DNA from 2 places in the Corallincola platygyrae genome. Region 1 is predicted to be linked to the other one. Evidence: predicted binding sites of a transcription regulator. Region 1 holds the regulator's gene; the other holds the start of a gene.
The links. The regulator ArgR, encoded in region 1, controls arginine synthesis, uptake and breakdown. The targets are predictions, from matches to a motif close to ANTGAATANNTATTCANT.
Positions count from the first base shown of each region.

Region 2: the regulator ArgR is predicted to act here: its motif matches at 4,507-4,524, upstream of ABEA14_RS14340 (oxaloacetate decarboxylase subunit gamma).

Region 1 is NZ_BAABLI010000008.1:499,802-507,499, forward strand. It holds gene ABEA14_RS07645 (BCCT family transporter) at 278-2,254, shown strand; gene ggt (gamma-glutamyltransferase) at 2,342-4,033, shown strand; gene mnmL (tRNA modification radical SAM protein MnmL/YtqA) at 4,127-5,047, shown strand; gene argR (transcriptional regulator ArgR) at 5,068-5,535, opposite strand; gene mdh (malate dehydrogenase) at 5,802-6,731, shown strand; gene ispB (octaprenyl diphosphate synthase) at 6,795-7,698, opposite strand, start outside.
Region 2 is NZ_BAABLI010000016.1:69,081-76,778, reverse strand. It holds gene ABEA14_RS14360 (dicarboxylate/amino acid:cation symporter) at 1-947, shown strand, start outside; gene ABEA14_RS14355 (hypothetical protein) at 992-1,162, shown strand; gene ABEA14_RS14350 (sodium ion-translocating decarboxylase subunit beta) at 1,238-2,368, opposite strand; gene oadA (sodium-extruding oxaloacetate decarboxylase subunit alpha) at 2,381-4,162, opposite strand; gene ABEA14_RS14340 (oxaloacetate decarboxylase subunit gamma) at 4,181-4,423, opposite strand; tRNA gene ABEA14_RS14335 (tRNA-Arg) at 4,919-4,995, opposite strand; tRNA gene ABEA14_RS14330 (tRNA-Arg) at 5,046-5,122, opposite strand; tRNA gene ABEA14_RS14325 (tRNA-Ser) at 5,138-5,230, opposite strand; gene csrA (carbon storage regulator CsrA) at 5,400-5,594, opposite strand; gene ABEA14_RS14315 (aspartate kinase) at 5,723-6,952, opposite strand; gene alaS (alanine--tRNA ligase) at 6,974-7,698, opposite strand, start outside.

The DNA.
Region 1 (7,698 bases):
CCGAAAATTGCTCTTGCATTTTCGGCATTTCCGCCATCCTTGGCGGTCGTATACCCCGAATACATGGTACCCAAAACTCTTCGTGGGGCATGCCAATGTATAGGAGCGGCGATACCCACTACGCTTCGCGGTGCACGCTGTGTTCAGGAAGTGCGACTTAGCCTTCTAACCGCAACTTATTCTTAAACAAACTAAGTATCCCGCTGCTCTGCTAGACTTTGTTCTACTCGCCGCATCTAGTCTGATGCACTCTTCTCGCCCACAAACTGGTGGCTTCATGTCTGAATCCGATTCTCGGTTTCGTCTTCAAACTAAAATTAATCCTCCTGTCTTTTATGCCGCAACGCTGTTGGTTGCTCTGATTGTTGGATATGCGGTGCTGTTTCCTGAGCATGCCAATATCAAGATTTCAGAGATGCAGGGCGCCATTGTTACCAACGCAAGCTGGTTCTATGTCGCTGCGGTTGGTGTGATCCTGGTGACTGTGGCCTATTTGGGCATCAGTCGTTTGGGAGATATCAAGCTGGGCCCTGATCACGCCGAACCAGAGTTTAGTCATACCTCCTGGTTTGCCATGCTGTTTTCCGCCGGCATGGGGATTGGCCTGATGTTTTTTGGTGTGGCCGAACCGGTGATGCATTATCTTTCTCCGCCTGTAGGAGACCCGGGAACGGTTGATGCCGCTCGTGAGGCGATGAAGCTGACCTTCTTTCATTGGGGACTGCATGCCTGGGGTATTTATGCGCTGGTAGCACTGATCCTTGCTTATTTCGGTTACCGCCATGGTCTGCCATTAACACTGCGTTCTGCGCTGTATCCGCTGATAGGTGACAGGATCTATGGTCCTATCGGCCATGCTGTCGACGTTTTTGCCATTCTGGGCACCGTATTTGGCGTTGCCACTTCACTGGGATATGGCGTGTTGCAGGTTAACTCTGGCCTGCACTATCTATTTGATACTCCGGTAAATCAGACGGTGCAGGTGATCCTGATTGTTGTGATCTCGGGGTTGGCGGCGATATCTGTGGCAACCGGATTGGACAAAGGTATTCGTCGCCTGTCTGAGATTAATCTGACTTTGGCGGTGGCCTTGGTGGGCATGGTGTTGTTGCTGGGGCCCACGGTTTTGTTGCTGCAGATGTATATTCAGAATACGGGTGGTTACCTGTCCGATATCGTCAATAAAACCTTCAATATGTTTGCGTATGAGCCGACTGATTGGCTGGGGGGGTGGACCCTGCTGTATTGGGGCTGGTGGCTGTCCTGGTCGCCTTTTGTCGGCATGTTTATCGCCCGCATCTCCCGTGGCCGTACCATCCGTGAGTTTGTAATTGGTGTGCTGTTTGTGCCAACAGGCTTTACCTTCCTGTGGATGACGGTGTTTGGTAATACCTCTATCGATATGATTATGCATGGCACGGCCGATGGCCTGGCAGATGTGGTTAATCAGGATGTGTCTTTGGCATTATTTAAGTTCCTTGAATCCTTTCCCTTTTCTTCGTTTTTGTCTGTTATTGCCATCGTGATGGTAGTGGTATTTTTTGTTACCTCGTCTGACTCCGGTTCTATGGTGGTGGATATGCTGGCGTCTGGTGGTACTGATAAAACCCCAGTATGGCAGCGCGTTTACTGGGCATCGATGGAAGGGGTGGTAGCGATTGCTCTACTCTTGGCTGGGGGTCTTGGCGCACTGCAGACCGCCACCATTGCCAGCGCGCTTCCTTTCTGCATTGTGCTGATGATCGCCGGATACGGTTTGCTCAAAGCGCTGCGAATTGATGCCACCAAACGGTTCAGTTCGGAACAGGTTATTCATCCACCACGCACTGATAACAGCCTACTTGGTTGGGAGCGACGGCTTAAGAACCTGGTCCATCTGCCACGACGTAAAAATGTCGCGCAATTTATCAATGATGTGGTTTTGCCTGCGATGAATGCTGTCTCTGAAGAGTTGAACAAACACGGTGTAGATGCGCGCATTGAAGTGGTCGAAGATAAGTTTGATGCCAAGTTGGCAGTGTTTCATGGTGAGGAGCAGGACTTTTTGTACCGAGTGAGGCCCAAATCCTACCTTCAGCCCAGCTTCCTGATGGACAACGAAGATGAGGAAGCGCGCAAGTACTTCAGGGCGGAGGTGTTTCTGCTGGAAGGTGGTCAGGACTACGACATCATGGGGTGGAGCAAAGACCAGGTAATCAGTGACATGATTGACCAGTATGAGAAGCATATGCACTTCCTACATCAGGTACGCTAGGTCCGTTGCAGTTGCGAACATCGCCTATTGCATCTCATAAACAGCTGCCAGATACTCGATTAGAATTAGATCGTTAGAGGGATAACCATGCGTATCTGGCTGCTTGCTTTGAGCTGTCTTTTCTCACTCAACACCTTTGCCTACGATAGGATCTCCGGCGCCCACTTTGCCAGTCGTTCTGAAGTGATTGCTCAACACGGTATGGCGGCGACCAGCCAGCCGCTGGCGACCCAGGTCGCGTTAGATGTGCTCAAGCAAGGTGGTAGTGCAGTTGATGCAGCTATTGCTGCGAATGCATTGTTGGGATTAGTAGAACCTACCGGTTGTGGTATTGGTGGCGACCTGTTTGCCATTGTGTGGGATGCAAAAAGTCAGCGTCTACATGGTTTGAATGCCTCTGGTCGCTCGCCTAAATCTTTGACCCTCGAACACCTTCAATCCCTTGGCATAGACTACTTACCGCCATATGGTCCATTACCTGTATCAGTACCCGGCACTGTCGATGGCTGGTATGAGCTGCATGGCAAGTTCGGCAAGTTGCCGATGGATAAGTTACTGGCGCCCGCCATCAGGTACGCTGAAAACGGTTTTCCTGTCAGTGAGCTGATCGCTTATTACATGCAGCGCAGTGGGCCGCGCTTATCAAAGTATCCCGGGTTCGCTCAGGTGTTTATGCCTAATGGAAAAATGCCCGAGAAAGGTGAGATCTTTAAAAATCCAGCACTGGCTTCTACCTATCGAGCGATCGCTAAAGGTGGCCGTGATGCATTCTACAAAGGAGACATCGCAGTCAAAATCGCTGCTTATATGAAGCAGAACGACGGTTTCCTCAGCTATGAAGATCTGGCAACACACACCTCTGACTGGGTAGCCCCAGTGTCGACTAACTATCGAGGCTACGATCTTTGGGAATTGCCACCAAACGGGCAGGGCATTGCTGCACTGCAGATCCTGAATATCCTGGAGCCCTACGACATTGCCAAAATGGGATTCGATAGTCCCGAGTATGTGCACCTGTTTGTTGAAGCGAAAAAATTAGCATTTGAGGACCGCGCAAAATTCTATGCCGATCCGGCTTTTAACGAACTTCCTGTCTCAGGGTTGATATCTAAGGCGTACGCCAAAGAACGCGCAAAGCTGATCGATGTTAACAAGGCTGCCAAACGGCTGGATGCGGGTAATCCGGCACTGTATCACGGCGATACCATCTATCTGACGACAGCTGACAGTGAAGGCAATATGGTATCGCTGATCCAGAGTAACTATCGTGGTATGGGCTCAGGCATGACACCTCCGGAGCTGGGCTTTGTGCTTCAGGATCGCGGCCAAATGTTTACCCTGGAACCTGGTCACTTCAATAGCTATGAGCCCGGTAAGCGCCCCTTCCACACCATTATTCCCGCCTTTGTCACCAAAGAAGGTAAGCCATGGATGAGTTATGGTGTGATGGGAGGCGCGACTCAGCCGCAGATGCATGCTCAAATCCTTATCAACATGATCGATTTTGGTATGAATCTGCAGGAAGCTGGGGATGCACCACGTATTCTTCATACCGGCTCCAGTCAACCAACCGGCGAGCAGATGACAGACGGCGGTTACGTTAGCCTTGAGAATGGCTTTTCTGCCCATACCCGACGTGCATTGGTTCAGATGGGACACACGTTGCAGGAAGCGTCGGGACCGTACGGTGGCTATCAGGCGATCATGCGGGATCTCGAGTCGGGTGTGTATTACGGTGCGTCAGAATCCCGCAAGGATGGTCAGGCCGCAGGCTATTAAGTCACACCGACTGCTGTAGATAGGCTATTGAATATCACCCTGCTTGATCCCAAGCAGGGTTTTTCCTCATTGGCTGACTAAAATGTCGCCGCTATGCAAACACCTTTATTTCACAGCTTTGGTCATTACCTGAAGCAGCGCTTTGGCCACAAGGTCAGAAAGCTGTCCTTGCATGGTAATTTCAGTTGCCCGAACCGTGATGGCACCCTCGGGCGGGGTGGCTGTACCTTCTGTAATGTGGCGTCTTTTGTTGATGAGTCGGCGAAAATTCAGACAATTGAACAGCAGTTGGTGGTAAGGGAGCACGAGTTAAAGCGTAAAGCAGATGCATATTTGGCGTACTTTCAGGCGTACACCAGCACCTATGGTGAGCAGAAGCAATTGCAACGCCTATATGATGAGGCGTTGGCGGCACAGAATATCGTCGGATTGTGCGTCGGCACGCGGCCAGATTGTGTGCCCGACGGCGTGTTAGATATGCTTGTCGACTACCAATCGCAAGGGCAGGAGATCTGGTTGGAGTTGGGGTTGCAGACGGCGAATGATCAAACGCTGAAACGCATTAACCGTGGCCATGAATTTGCTGCCTATTGTGACACCGTCGAGCGGGCCCAACAGCGCGGCCTGAAAGTATGTACTCACTTGATTGCCGGACTACCTGGTGAAACCAAACTTGATTCGCTGGACACGCTGAACAAGGTATTGGATGTCGGGGTTGATGGCTTAAAGCTACATCCCCTGCATATTGTGGAAGGTAGCGTGATGGCAAAGGCTTGGCGTGCTGGGCGAATGCCGACCATCGATCAGGAGAGTTACGCAGATATTGCAGCTGAAATGATTCAGCGCACACCGGCTAACGTGGTGTTTCACCGTATCTCGGCCCATGCCAGACCACCGACTCTGTTGGCTCCGGATTGGTGCCAGGATAAGTGGTTGGGGCCACGTCTGATAGAAGAGAGATTAAAGCGAAGCGGGCCACAGGGGTGCTTAACAGAACAGCGGTTTGTGGCCTGACCTAAATACTTGATTGGTGATTAGCTGGAGAAAGCGAACAGGTTCTTCACTGCACCCACAGTTTTGTCCATCTCTTTAATGCTGGTCGGGGTGATAAAGATGGTGTCGTCACCGGCGATTGTACCCAAAATACCTTCGGCTTTGCCCAAAGAATCGAGTAGTCGGGCTATTAGCTGTGCTGCGCCAGGGCTGGTGCGGATAACAATAGCAACTTCGTTGTAGTCGATATCGAGAACTAGGTTCTTAAGCTGACTGGAAGTGGTGGGAACACCGAGCTCGATTGGCAAGCAGTAGACCATCTCTTGTTTGGCGTTGCGTGTGCGCACTGCACCAAACTTACTGAGCATTCGGGAGACTTTGGATTGGTTGATGTTGGCGAAGCCCTGCTGCTGCAGCGCTTTGACAATTTCCCCTTGGGATCCGAAGCACTCTTCTTTCAACAGGTTCTTGAACGAGCGTACCAAGTCTTCCTGTTTACCGTAATTCATTACTCAAATGACTACCATTCAAAAATTATGCACTCATTCTGCATAAAATTGCACTTCTCTGCAAGAGCGGAACGCTGACTGCAAAATAATCGTTGGCAGCCAAGGTTTACGCACTTTGCGCACTATTTGTTACGGGTTCAATCCGTGATCTCGGTAGTGTGACATTGATTGTATTTTCTACCTCCTTGTTTTATCGTTTTTTCAGCTCCCATGGGGGCGGAAAAGCTAAAGTCTCCTAAGATTCTCCATAAAGAAGGGAACCCACAATGAAAGTCGCTGTATTAGGTGCTGCTGGCGGTATCGGCCAGGCACTCTCTTTGTTATTGAAAACACAACTTCCAGCTGGTTCTGAGCTGGCCCTGTATGACATCGCTCCTGTAACGCCTGGCGTGGCAAAGGATCTGAGTCATATTCCTACCCAAGTAGCGATTGAAGGTTATGGCCAGGACGGTCTGAATCAGGCACTGACAGGTGCCGACATTGTATTAATCCCAGCAGGTGTACCGCGTAAACCGGGCATGGACCGTGCGGACCTGTTTAACTTTAACGCGGGTATCGTTAAGACCCTGGTTGAAGCCATTGCTGAACAGTGCCCTAAAGCCTGCGTCGGTATCATCACTAACCCTGTAAACACCACGGTAGCAATTGCTGCTGAAGTGCTGAAAAAAGCGGGCGTTTACGATCCCAAAAAACTGTTCGGTGTTACAACACTGGATGTGATCCGTGCTGAAGCCTTTATTGCTGAAGCCAAGGGCCTGAATCCAGAAGAAGTAAATATTAACGTGATCGGTGGTCACAGTGGTGTCACCATTCTGCCATTGCTGTCTCAGCTTGGTCTGGATTTCAGCGACGAAGAGATCGCAGCGCTGACTGACCGTATTCAGAACGCTGGTACTGAGGTAGTTGAAGCCAAAGCTGGCGGCGGCTCTGCAACCCTTTCTATGGGCCAGGCGGCTGCACGCTTCTGTTTGTCGCTGGTTAAAGCGATGCAAGGCGAAGCCGTTGTTGAGTGCGCCTATGTTGAAGGCCCTGGTGAGCACACCAAGTTCTTCGCTCAACCAGTTAAGCTGGGTCCAGAAGGTGTAGAAGCTGTACTGCCATATGGTGATGTCAGTGCATTTGAGCAAACCGCACTGGAAGGCATGATGGATACACTCCAGGGTGATATCCAGAAAGGTATTGAATTCGCAGGTTAATCATTCTGTGAGGCAATAAAAAAAGGCGCCAATCGGCGCCTTTTCTATGTGAGCAGCAAAAGACTAGTGGTCGCGTTGTACCGCTATTCGTGCCAGCGCTATCAACGCACCTTTGTAATCGCTGTCAGGCAAGTGTTCGAGTGCAGCGACCGCTTTTGCGGCTTCTTCATCAGCGCGCAGGCGGGTATAGGCAAACGCATCTGTTGATTCAATGGCGGCAACGATATTCGGCAATTGCGCTGGGTCTGCACCATGCTCAATCGCATCTCGGATTATCTTGCGCTGTGCGTCTGTGCCAACTTGCATTGCCCTAATAAGGGGGAGGGTGGGTTTACCCTCTGCCAAATCGTCACCCAGGTTCTTACCCAGTGCATCCGCATCCGCAGTGTAGTCAAGCAAGTCATCGACTAATTGGAATGCCGTGCCCAGATAACGGCCATAATCGGCCATCGCTGTTTTTATCGTGTCTGGTTCGTCAGCCAGTTCTGCTGCTAAGTGAGTGGCAGCTTCAAACAGCTTGGCCGTCTTACAGTAGATGACTTCCATGTAGCGTGCTTCATCTGTATCCGGGTCGTTGCAGTTCATTAACTGCATGACTTCCCCTTCGGCTATAACATTGGTGGCATCTGCCAATACGTGCATGACTTGCATCGAATCCAAGGTCACCATCATTTGGAAAGCGCGTGTATACAGGAAGTCGCCAACCAAGACGCTGGCCTGATCACCAAACATGGCGTTTGCTGTTTTGCGGCCGCGACGCATAGTGGATTCATCCACGACATCATCATGAAGTAAGGTCGCAGTGTGGATAAACTCGATAATGGCCGCTAAAACACGGTGTTTTTCGCCCTCATAGCCAAGCGCACGAGCAGCCAATGTAGTCAGAAGGGGACGCAGTCGCTTACCGCCGCTGTTAACTATATAGAAGCCGAGTTGGTTAATCAGGGCAACATCGGAGTCCAATTGC
Region 2 (7,698 bases), on a different contig from region 1:
TTAGTGCCGACCTTTCCTTGGCTACATCGCCAGTCAGAGAGCGTGACATCCCGCCGGTAGCTCAAGTGCTTATCGATATGGTGCCACGCAACCCTATTGCTGCCATGGCTGAAGGTAACATTCTGCAGGTGGTTCTGTTTGCCGTGTTGGTAGGTGTCGCCATCAACCAGGTAGGAGAAAAGGCCAAGCCCGTGAAAACTTTCCTGCATAGCGGTGCGGAAGTTATGTACCAGATCACGCGTTTGGTCTTAGCGTTGACGCCATATGGGGTATTTGGGCTTATCGCCTGGATGCTGGGTAGTTTTGGCCTTGAGTCACTATTGCCGTTGGCTAAGTTTGTGCTTGCGATCTACATAGCCTGCTTAATTCACATAGTGTTTGTATATGGCGGCATAGTGAAGCTATTTGGCGGTATTAAAGTAACTGAATTCTTTAAAGCCGTTTTTCCCGCTCAACTGGTAGCCTACGCCAGTGCCAGCAGCTACGGTACACTTCCGGTCAGCACGCGATGCACAACAGAAGGCTTGGGTGTATCAAGGCAATACGCCAGTTTTGTCTTGCCTATGGGCGCAACCATCAATATGGATGGTTGCGGTGGGATCTATCCAGCCATTGCCGCCATTTTTATCGCTCAGTTATACGGTATCGACCTGAGCCTGCTCGACTACGGAATTATCATGGCCACCGCCACATTGGCTTCGATAGGTACGGCAGGTGTTCCCGGCACTGCAATGGTGATGTTAACCGTAACTCTGAATGCCGTCGGTTTGCCACTCGAAGGCATCGCCTTTGTCGCGGCCATTGACCGCATCATAGATATGATGAGAACAGCAACGAATGTCACGGGTGATATGATGGTGTCTCGCGTACTTGGCTACAGGGAAGGATTGCTGGCGACAGAGCCTGAAGCCGAAGTGCAATTAACGCCCGAAAACGCTAAAGCCTAGCTTGATATAGCAACCAGCCTAACTAGATAAACAGAGGACTAAAGATGGCGCGCATGTTTTTGATCCCGATAATTCTCTGCTTGGTGTGGGTGATATTTCTTCGTGCCAATGGCATTCCACTAGCCAAAGGTAAACAGGGCTTTATCTATATCGCTATCGGTTCAGCTGTACTTTGCGCCTTCCTGACACTGATGCTTTGGATTACACGGCCCTGACCCTTAAACTTCTCTGGCAACAGACACAAAAAAGCGAGCTATCACAGCTCGCTTTTTTGTGTCTGTTGAGGTCGCTTAGTTAACCAGCGCCAGCAGGACACCGGCAGCCACCGCAGAGCCCAGTACACCAGCAACGTTTGGCCCCATAGCATGCATCAGCAGGAAGTTATGCGGGTTAGCTTGCAGACCTACTTTATTCACGACACGTGCAGCCATAGGTACAGCTGATACGCCTGCAGCACCAATCAATGGATTTACTTTACCGCCTGACAGACGATGCATCAGTTTACCCATCAGTACGCCCGACGCGGTGCCGATAGAGAACGCAACCGCACCCAGAACCAGAATCCCCAGCGTCTCTACGGTCAGGAAAGATTCTGCAGATAGCTTAGAACCTACAGCCAGCCCCAACATGATAGTAACGATATTGATAATTTCATTCTGAGCCGCTTTCGACAGTCGGTCTACCACACCACACTCGCGCATCAGGTTACCCAGGCAGAACATACCAACAAGAGGCGTCGCCGCAGGTAAGAACAGGATAGCCATCAGCAATACGATCAGAGGAAATAGAATTTTCTCTTTTCTGCTAACTGGGCGAAGCTGTTCCATTGTGACCTGACGCTCTTCTTCTGTCGTCAATGCTTTCATAATTGGCGGCTGAATAATCGGAACCAATGCCATGTAGCTGTATGCAGCCACCGCGATAGCTCCCAGCAGTTCAGGTGCCAAGCGACTTGCCACGAAGATAGCCGTCGGACCATCAGCGCCACCGATAATCGAAATCGCCGCAGCATCTGCCAGAGTAAACTCAAAGCCAGGGACAGCATTCAGTGCAATCGCACCAAACAGCGTGGCGAAGATACCAAACTGGGCTGCCGCACCTAAGAACAACGTCTTAGGGTTAGCAATCAGGGAGCCAAAGTCAGTAAGGGCACCCACTCCCATAAAAATGAGTAGCGGAAAAATACCGGTTTTCACGCCCACTTCGAAGATGTAGTAGAGCAACCCACCCGGCTCGGTAAAGCCGCCCATGGGGATGTTTGCCAGTACGCAACCAAAACCGATCGGTACCAACAACAAAGGCTCAAACTTACGGACGATTGCCAGATAGAGCAGCAAACACCCCACGGCAATCATCACCAGTTGGCTTGGATTAAAATTGGCAATACCAGTGTCTTGCCAAAGGATCTGTAAACCTTCCATTAACTATCCCTATCAGGCCAAACTAAGCAGCGCGTCGCCAACGGCTACTGAGTCACCTTCTTTCACATGGACATCAGCCACGGTGCCACTCTTGCTGGCACGGACTTCAGTTTCCATCTTCATCGCCTCAAGAATAACGACCACATCACCTTCATTCACTTGTTGGCCGGCAGCCACATTTACCTTGAAGATGTTTCCTGCCAGTGGCGCTGGCAATGCCTCACCACCAGTAGCAGCAGGGGCCGCAGCAGGAGCACTTGCGCCAGCTGATGGAGCGATACTTGTCAGAGCACCGTCAGGAGCAACTTCTACCTGATAGACTTTACCGTCTACACGTACGCTGTATGCCTCTGCACCGCCTTTCGTTGGCGCAGCAGTTGGCGCCGCTGCCGCAGGTGCAGGTTCAGAGCCTGGGGCTGGTTCGAACGCGTCAGGGTTACCGCGGTTTTTAAGGAACTTAAGGCCAATTTGAGGGAACAGAGCGTAAGTCAGTACGTCATCAACTTTGGCATCTGCTAGTGCGATACCATCGTCTTTCGCCAGTCCATCCAGCTCGGTGGATAGCTTGTCCAGCTCCGCTTCCAGCAGATCTGCTGGGCGGCAGGTGATGGCCTCACCACCTTCTAACACACGCGCTTGAAGCTCTGCATTGACCGGCGCTGGAGCCGCACCATACTCACCTTTGAGAACACCCGCAGTTTCTTTAGCGATGTTCTTATAACGTTCACCGGTCAGCACGTTCAATACAGCCTGTGTACCAACAATTTGGGACGTTGGCGTCACCAGAGGAATGTACCCCAAGTCTTCGCGTACGCGAGGGATCTCTTTAAGCACATCGTCCAACTTATCAGCAGCGCCCTGCTCTTTCAGTTGGTTTTCCATGTTAGTCAGCATGCCACCTGGGACCTGAGCCAGCAGAATGCGGGCATCGATACCTTTCAGACTTCCTTCAAACTTGGCGTACTTCTTACGCACGTCACGGAAGTAAGCTGCAATCTCTTCCATACCGGAGAGGTCGATACCAGTATCACGATCTGTACCTTCCACGATAGAAACAATAGTTTCTGTCGGGCTATGGCCGTAAGTCATACTCATCGATGAGATGGCAGTATCGAGAATATCAATACCAGCATCGATCGCTTTCATATGCGTTGCTAGGCTAAGACCTGTGGTTGCGTGGCAGTGCAGTGCCAAAGGCAGATCCAGCTCTTCTTTAAGGCGACCAATCAGCTCTTCAGCTTCATATGGTTTCAGCAGACCAGCCATATCTTTGATACAGATAGAGTGACAACCAAGGTCCTGCAGACGTTTACCCATATCCAGCCAGGTATCCAGGGTATGAACCGGGCTAGTGGTGTAGGAAATTGTACCCTGAGCATGAGCGCCCACATCTACAGCCGCTTTTACTGCGGTCTGGAAGTTACGCACATCATTCATCGCATCGAAGATACGGAAAACGTCCATACCATTGGCATGGGCGCGTTCAACGAACTTGGTCACAACATCATCAGCATAATGACGATAACCAAGCAGGTTCTGGCCACGCAGCAGCATCTGCTGCTTGGTGTTTGGCATCGCTTTTTTCAGTGCACGCAGACGCTCCCACGGGTCTTCCCCCAAGAAACGGATGCAGGCATCAAATGTCGCGCCACCCCATGATTCAATTGACCAGTACCCGACCTTATCCAACTTCTCGGCAATGGGCAGCATATCTTCTATACGCAGACGCGTAGCCAAAAGAGATTGGTGGGCGTCGCGAAGCACCACATCGGTGATAGCTAGTGGCTTTTTCATACAGGATCGCTCCTTGTTTTAATCCTTGGTCGAGTTCCGGTACTTATGTACCGCTGCAGTAATCGCTGCAACGATTGAAGGGCTCAGCCCGGGGGCTGTTGCAGTTGGTTTTGGTGTTGCTACTTCCGGCTCCTCACCTCCCGCAATTCGTGCTAACAAATTAACACCAACAACGAGCACGCTAAGGAACAGAAAGACAAATATCATCCCTACGGCCATGATACTGGCAGCATCGAGTAACAGTTCGCTGATACTAGTCATCAGAACTCATCCTGTAATTTTTTTTCAGTTTCCTGACGATAACGCCTAGAAGTACCACGGCATATTGTAAAAATCAAACAAGATCTGCATATCTAGTCACTTTTATGCGCATAAATATTAGGTTTTAAGTGACTAAATCACATAATTGTAATTTTATATGCAAACTTGTGTTCGCCATATCTGACTAGCAGCTGACAGGGTCAAGCTAACGACAAAGCCTACTGAACCGCATGACCCGGATCAAAGCCAACTGGTTAACTTTGCACCAGTTTTAAAAACCATGGCAAAGCGCACATTTATAACTTCAAATAGTTAACTGAAGACCCGACTGGACAGACCAGACAAGCCTGCCATGAAAATAGTGAATTTCCCATGACATGCCACTCAGTTTCTGAATCGTCGAAAAGGGCGTGCGGGCGTAAAGTGGAGAGTATTATTTCCAGAAAGGTTTGTGCAGATACAAAAAAGCCCAGCATAAGCTGGGCTTCTGAATAATGGCGCGCTCGGGAGGACTCGAACCTCCAACCGCCTGGTTCGTAGCCAGGTACTCTATCCAGTTGAGCTACGAGCGCTTGGTGCAGTGACGTAGTGTAGTACATCAATGCTTAAACTGTTTGATTAATGGCGCGCTCGGGAGGACTCGAACCTCCAACCGCCTGGTTCGTAGCCAGGTACTCTATCCAGTTGAGCTACGAGCGCGTTGCACTAAATCAATGGCGGTGAGGGAGGGATTCGAACCCTCGATGGGGCTACAAACCCCATACTCCCTTAGCAGGGGAGCGCCTTCAGCCACTCGGCCACCTCACCTTTAGTGGCGCTGAATTCTAATGAAACTGGCGCCTATGTCAAACACTTTTTAGGGGGTTTTTCTCTGTTCAACACAGATTTAATCTTTATGACCAAAAATGCATCATTTTCCTGTCATAAAACGCACAAAGCCGACTAACGTCGGCTTTGTTTTCAGGGCTGGTTCAGATTAGTAACCGCGGTTACCCTCGTCATCACCTTTCTCTGCCTGAATTCGCATGTAGATCTCTTCACGATGCACAGATACTTCTTTCGGCGCATTAACACCGATACGGACCTGATTACCTTTAACACCCAATACAGTCACAGTGACTTCATCACCAATCATCAGGGTCTCACCAACTCGACGAGTCAAAATCAGCATTCGCTTGCTCCTTCATTCCTTAAACTCTGAGTGGCGGCTCCAGAGCGCCATTAAAACTCAGGATTATTATTAACTTAGCTTATAGACAACTATTCGCTAGTAAAAGTTTAAACTTTCTTACCTGCAGATTACTCCTGCAACGGCTCTTTATCCAGATTAAATGCCGCGTGCAGGGTACGAACTGCCAATTCAAGGTACTTTTCTTCAACTAATACAGAAATCTTGATTTCTGAGGTCGAAATCTGCTGAATATTGATGCCCTCTGCGCCTAAAGACTCAAACATGGTCACAGCGACACCTGCATGACTCTTCATGCCTACACCTACAACAGAGATTTTAGCGATCTGATCATCGCCTTGCACACCTTTCGCCTGCAGCTTGTCTGCGGTTTGCTGCAGTATCTCTTTTGCGCGAGCAAAATCATTGCGATGCACGGTGAACGTGAAATCAGCAGTGTTATCGCCTACTGAATTCTGGATGATCATATCAATATCGATATTTGCATTGCCAATAGGGGCCAAGACAGATGCCGCCACATTCGGCAGATCTGGAACGCCCAAAATGGTTAGGCGAGCTTCATCTCGATTAAAAGCGATGCCAGATACCAGCGGCTTTTCCATATTCAATCCCTCATAAGTGATCAAGGTGCCCTCGCCTTCCTCAAAACTTGAAAGCACACGTAATGGCACATTGTATTTACCGGCAAACTCAACCGAACGGATCTGCAACACCTTCGCGCCAAGACTCGCCATTTCGAGCATCTCTTCGAAAGTGATGGTATTCATTTTACGTGCCGAAGGCTCTACCCGGGGATCCGTGGTATAAACGCCATCCACATCTGTATAGATCTGGCATTCATCGGCACCAATCGCAGCAGCAATAGCTACCGCAGTCGTGTCAGAACCGCCACGCCCAAGGGTAGTGATGTTGTTGTTCTCATCGACCCCCTGGAAACCCGCAACAATAGGCACCACACCTTCTGAAATGCGAGATTTGAGCAGGCTATGCTCCACATCCAGGATCCGAGCCTTACTATGCGAATCGTCGGTCAGGATTTTCACCTGGTCACCGGTAAATGACTGCGCACTGCAACCACGTTTATTTAATGCCATCGCCAACAGAGCAATCGTTACCTGCTCACCGGTAGACACCAGCACATCAATTTCGCGTGCCGGGGCTTCAGGATCAATTGCGTTCGCGAGTCCCAGTAGTCGGTTGGTCTCACCGGACATTGCTGAAACCACGACGACAACATCGTCACCGGCCAAGCGGTGACGAACCACTCGCTCTGCAACTGCCTCAATACGCTCTACAGTGCCAACCGAGGTACCACCAAATTTTTGTACTATGAGAGCCACGTTGCGCTACTCCTTTAGTTGTTACAGGCGTTCACTCAACCATTCATTTACAGACGCCAATGCATCCGGCAATGCAGCCGTGTCACTACCGCCAGCCTGGGCCATATCAGGGCGACCACCGCCCTTACCGCCAACCTGCTGCGCAACCATATTTACCAGTTCGCCCGCTTTCACCTTTGAGGTGAGATCCTTGGTTACACCAACAATCAGGCTAACCTTGTTGTCACCCGGAACGCCAAGTACAACAATGCCTGAACCCAGGCGATTCTTAAGGTCGTCAACCATACCTCGCAGACTCTTTGGATCTGCGCCATCAAGCTGATTTACCAGAACTTTAATGCCGTTAATTTCAACGACTGAGTCGGTCAGGCTGGCACCTTTGTGTTTAGCTAATTCCGCTTTCAGTTGTTCAACTTCTTTCTCAAGCGAACGCATGCGGTCGACAGTCTGACGTACACGATCTGCAATTGAGTGTGTATCACCTTTTACCAGCGAGCTCATCTCTGACATCTGGTTGCCCAGAGAGTGCATCATGTCGATAGCAGCCTGACCTGTCTGTGCCTCTATTCGACGCACGCCCGCAGCAATACCGGCTTCAGATATGATCTTAAAGAAGCCAATATCACCAGTACGCTCAACATGGGTGCCGCCACAAAGCTCGGTCGAGAATTCGCCCATGCTGACAACTCGAACATCATCGTCATACTTCTCACCAAAAAGGGCCATTGCGCCCGAGCGTTTGGCAT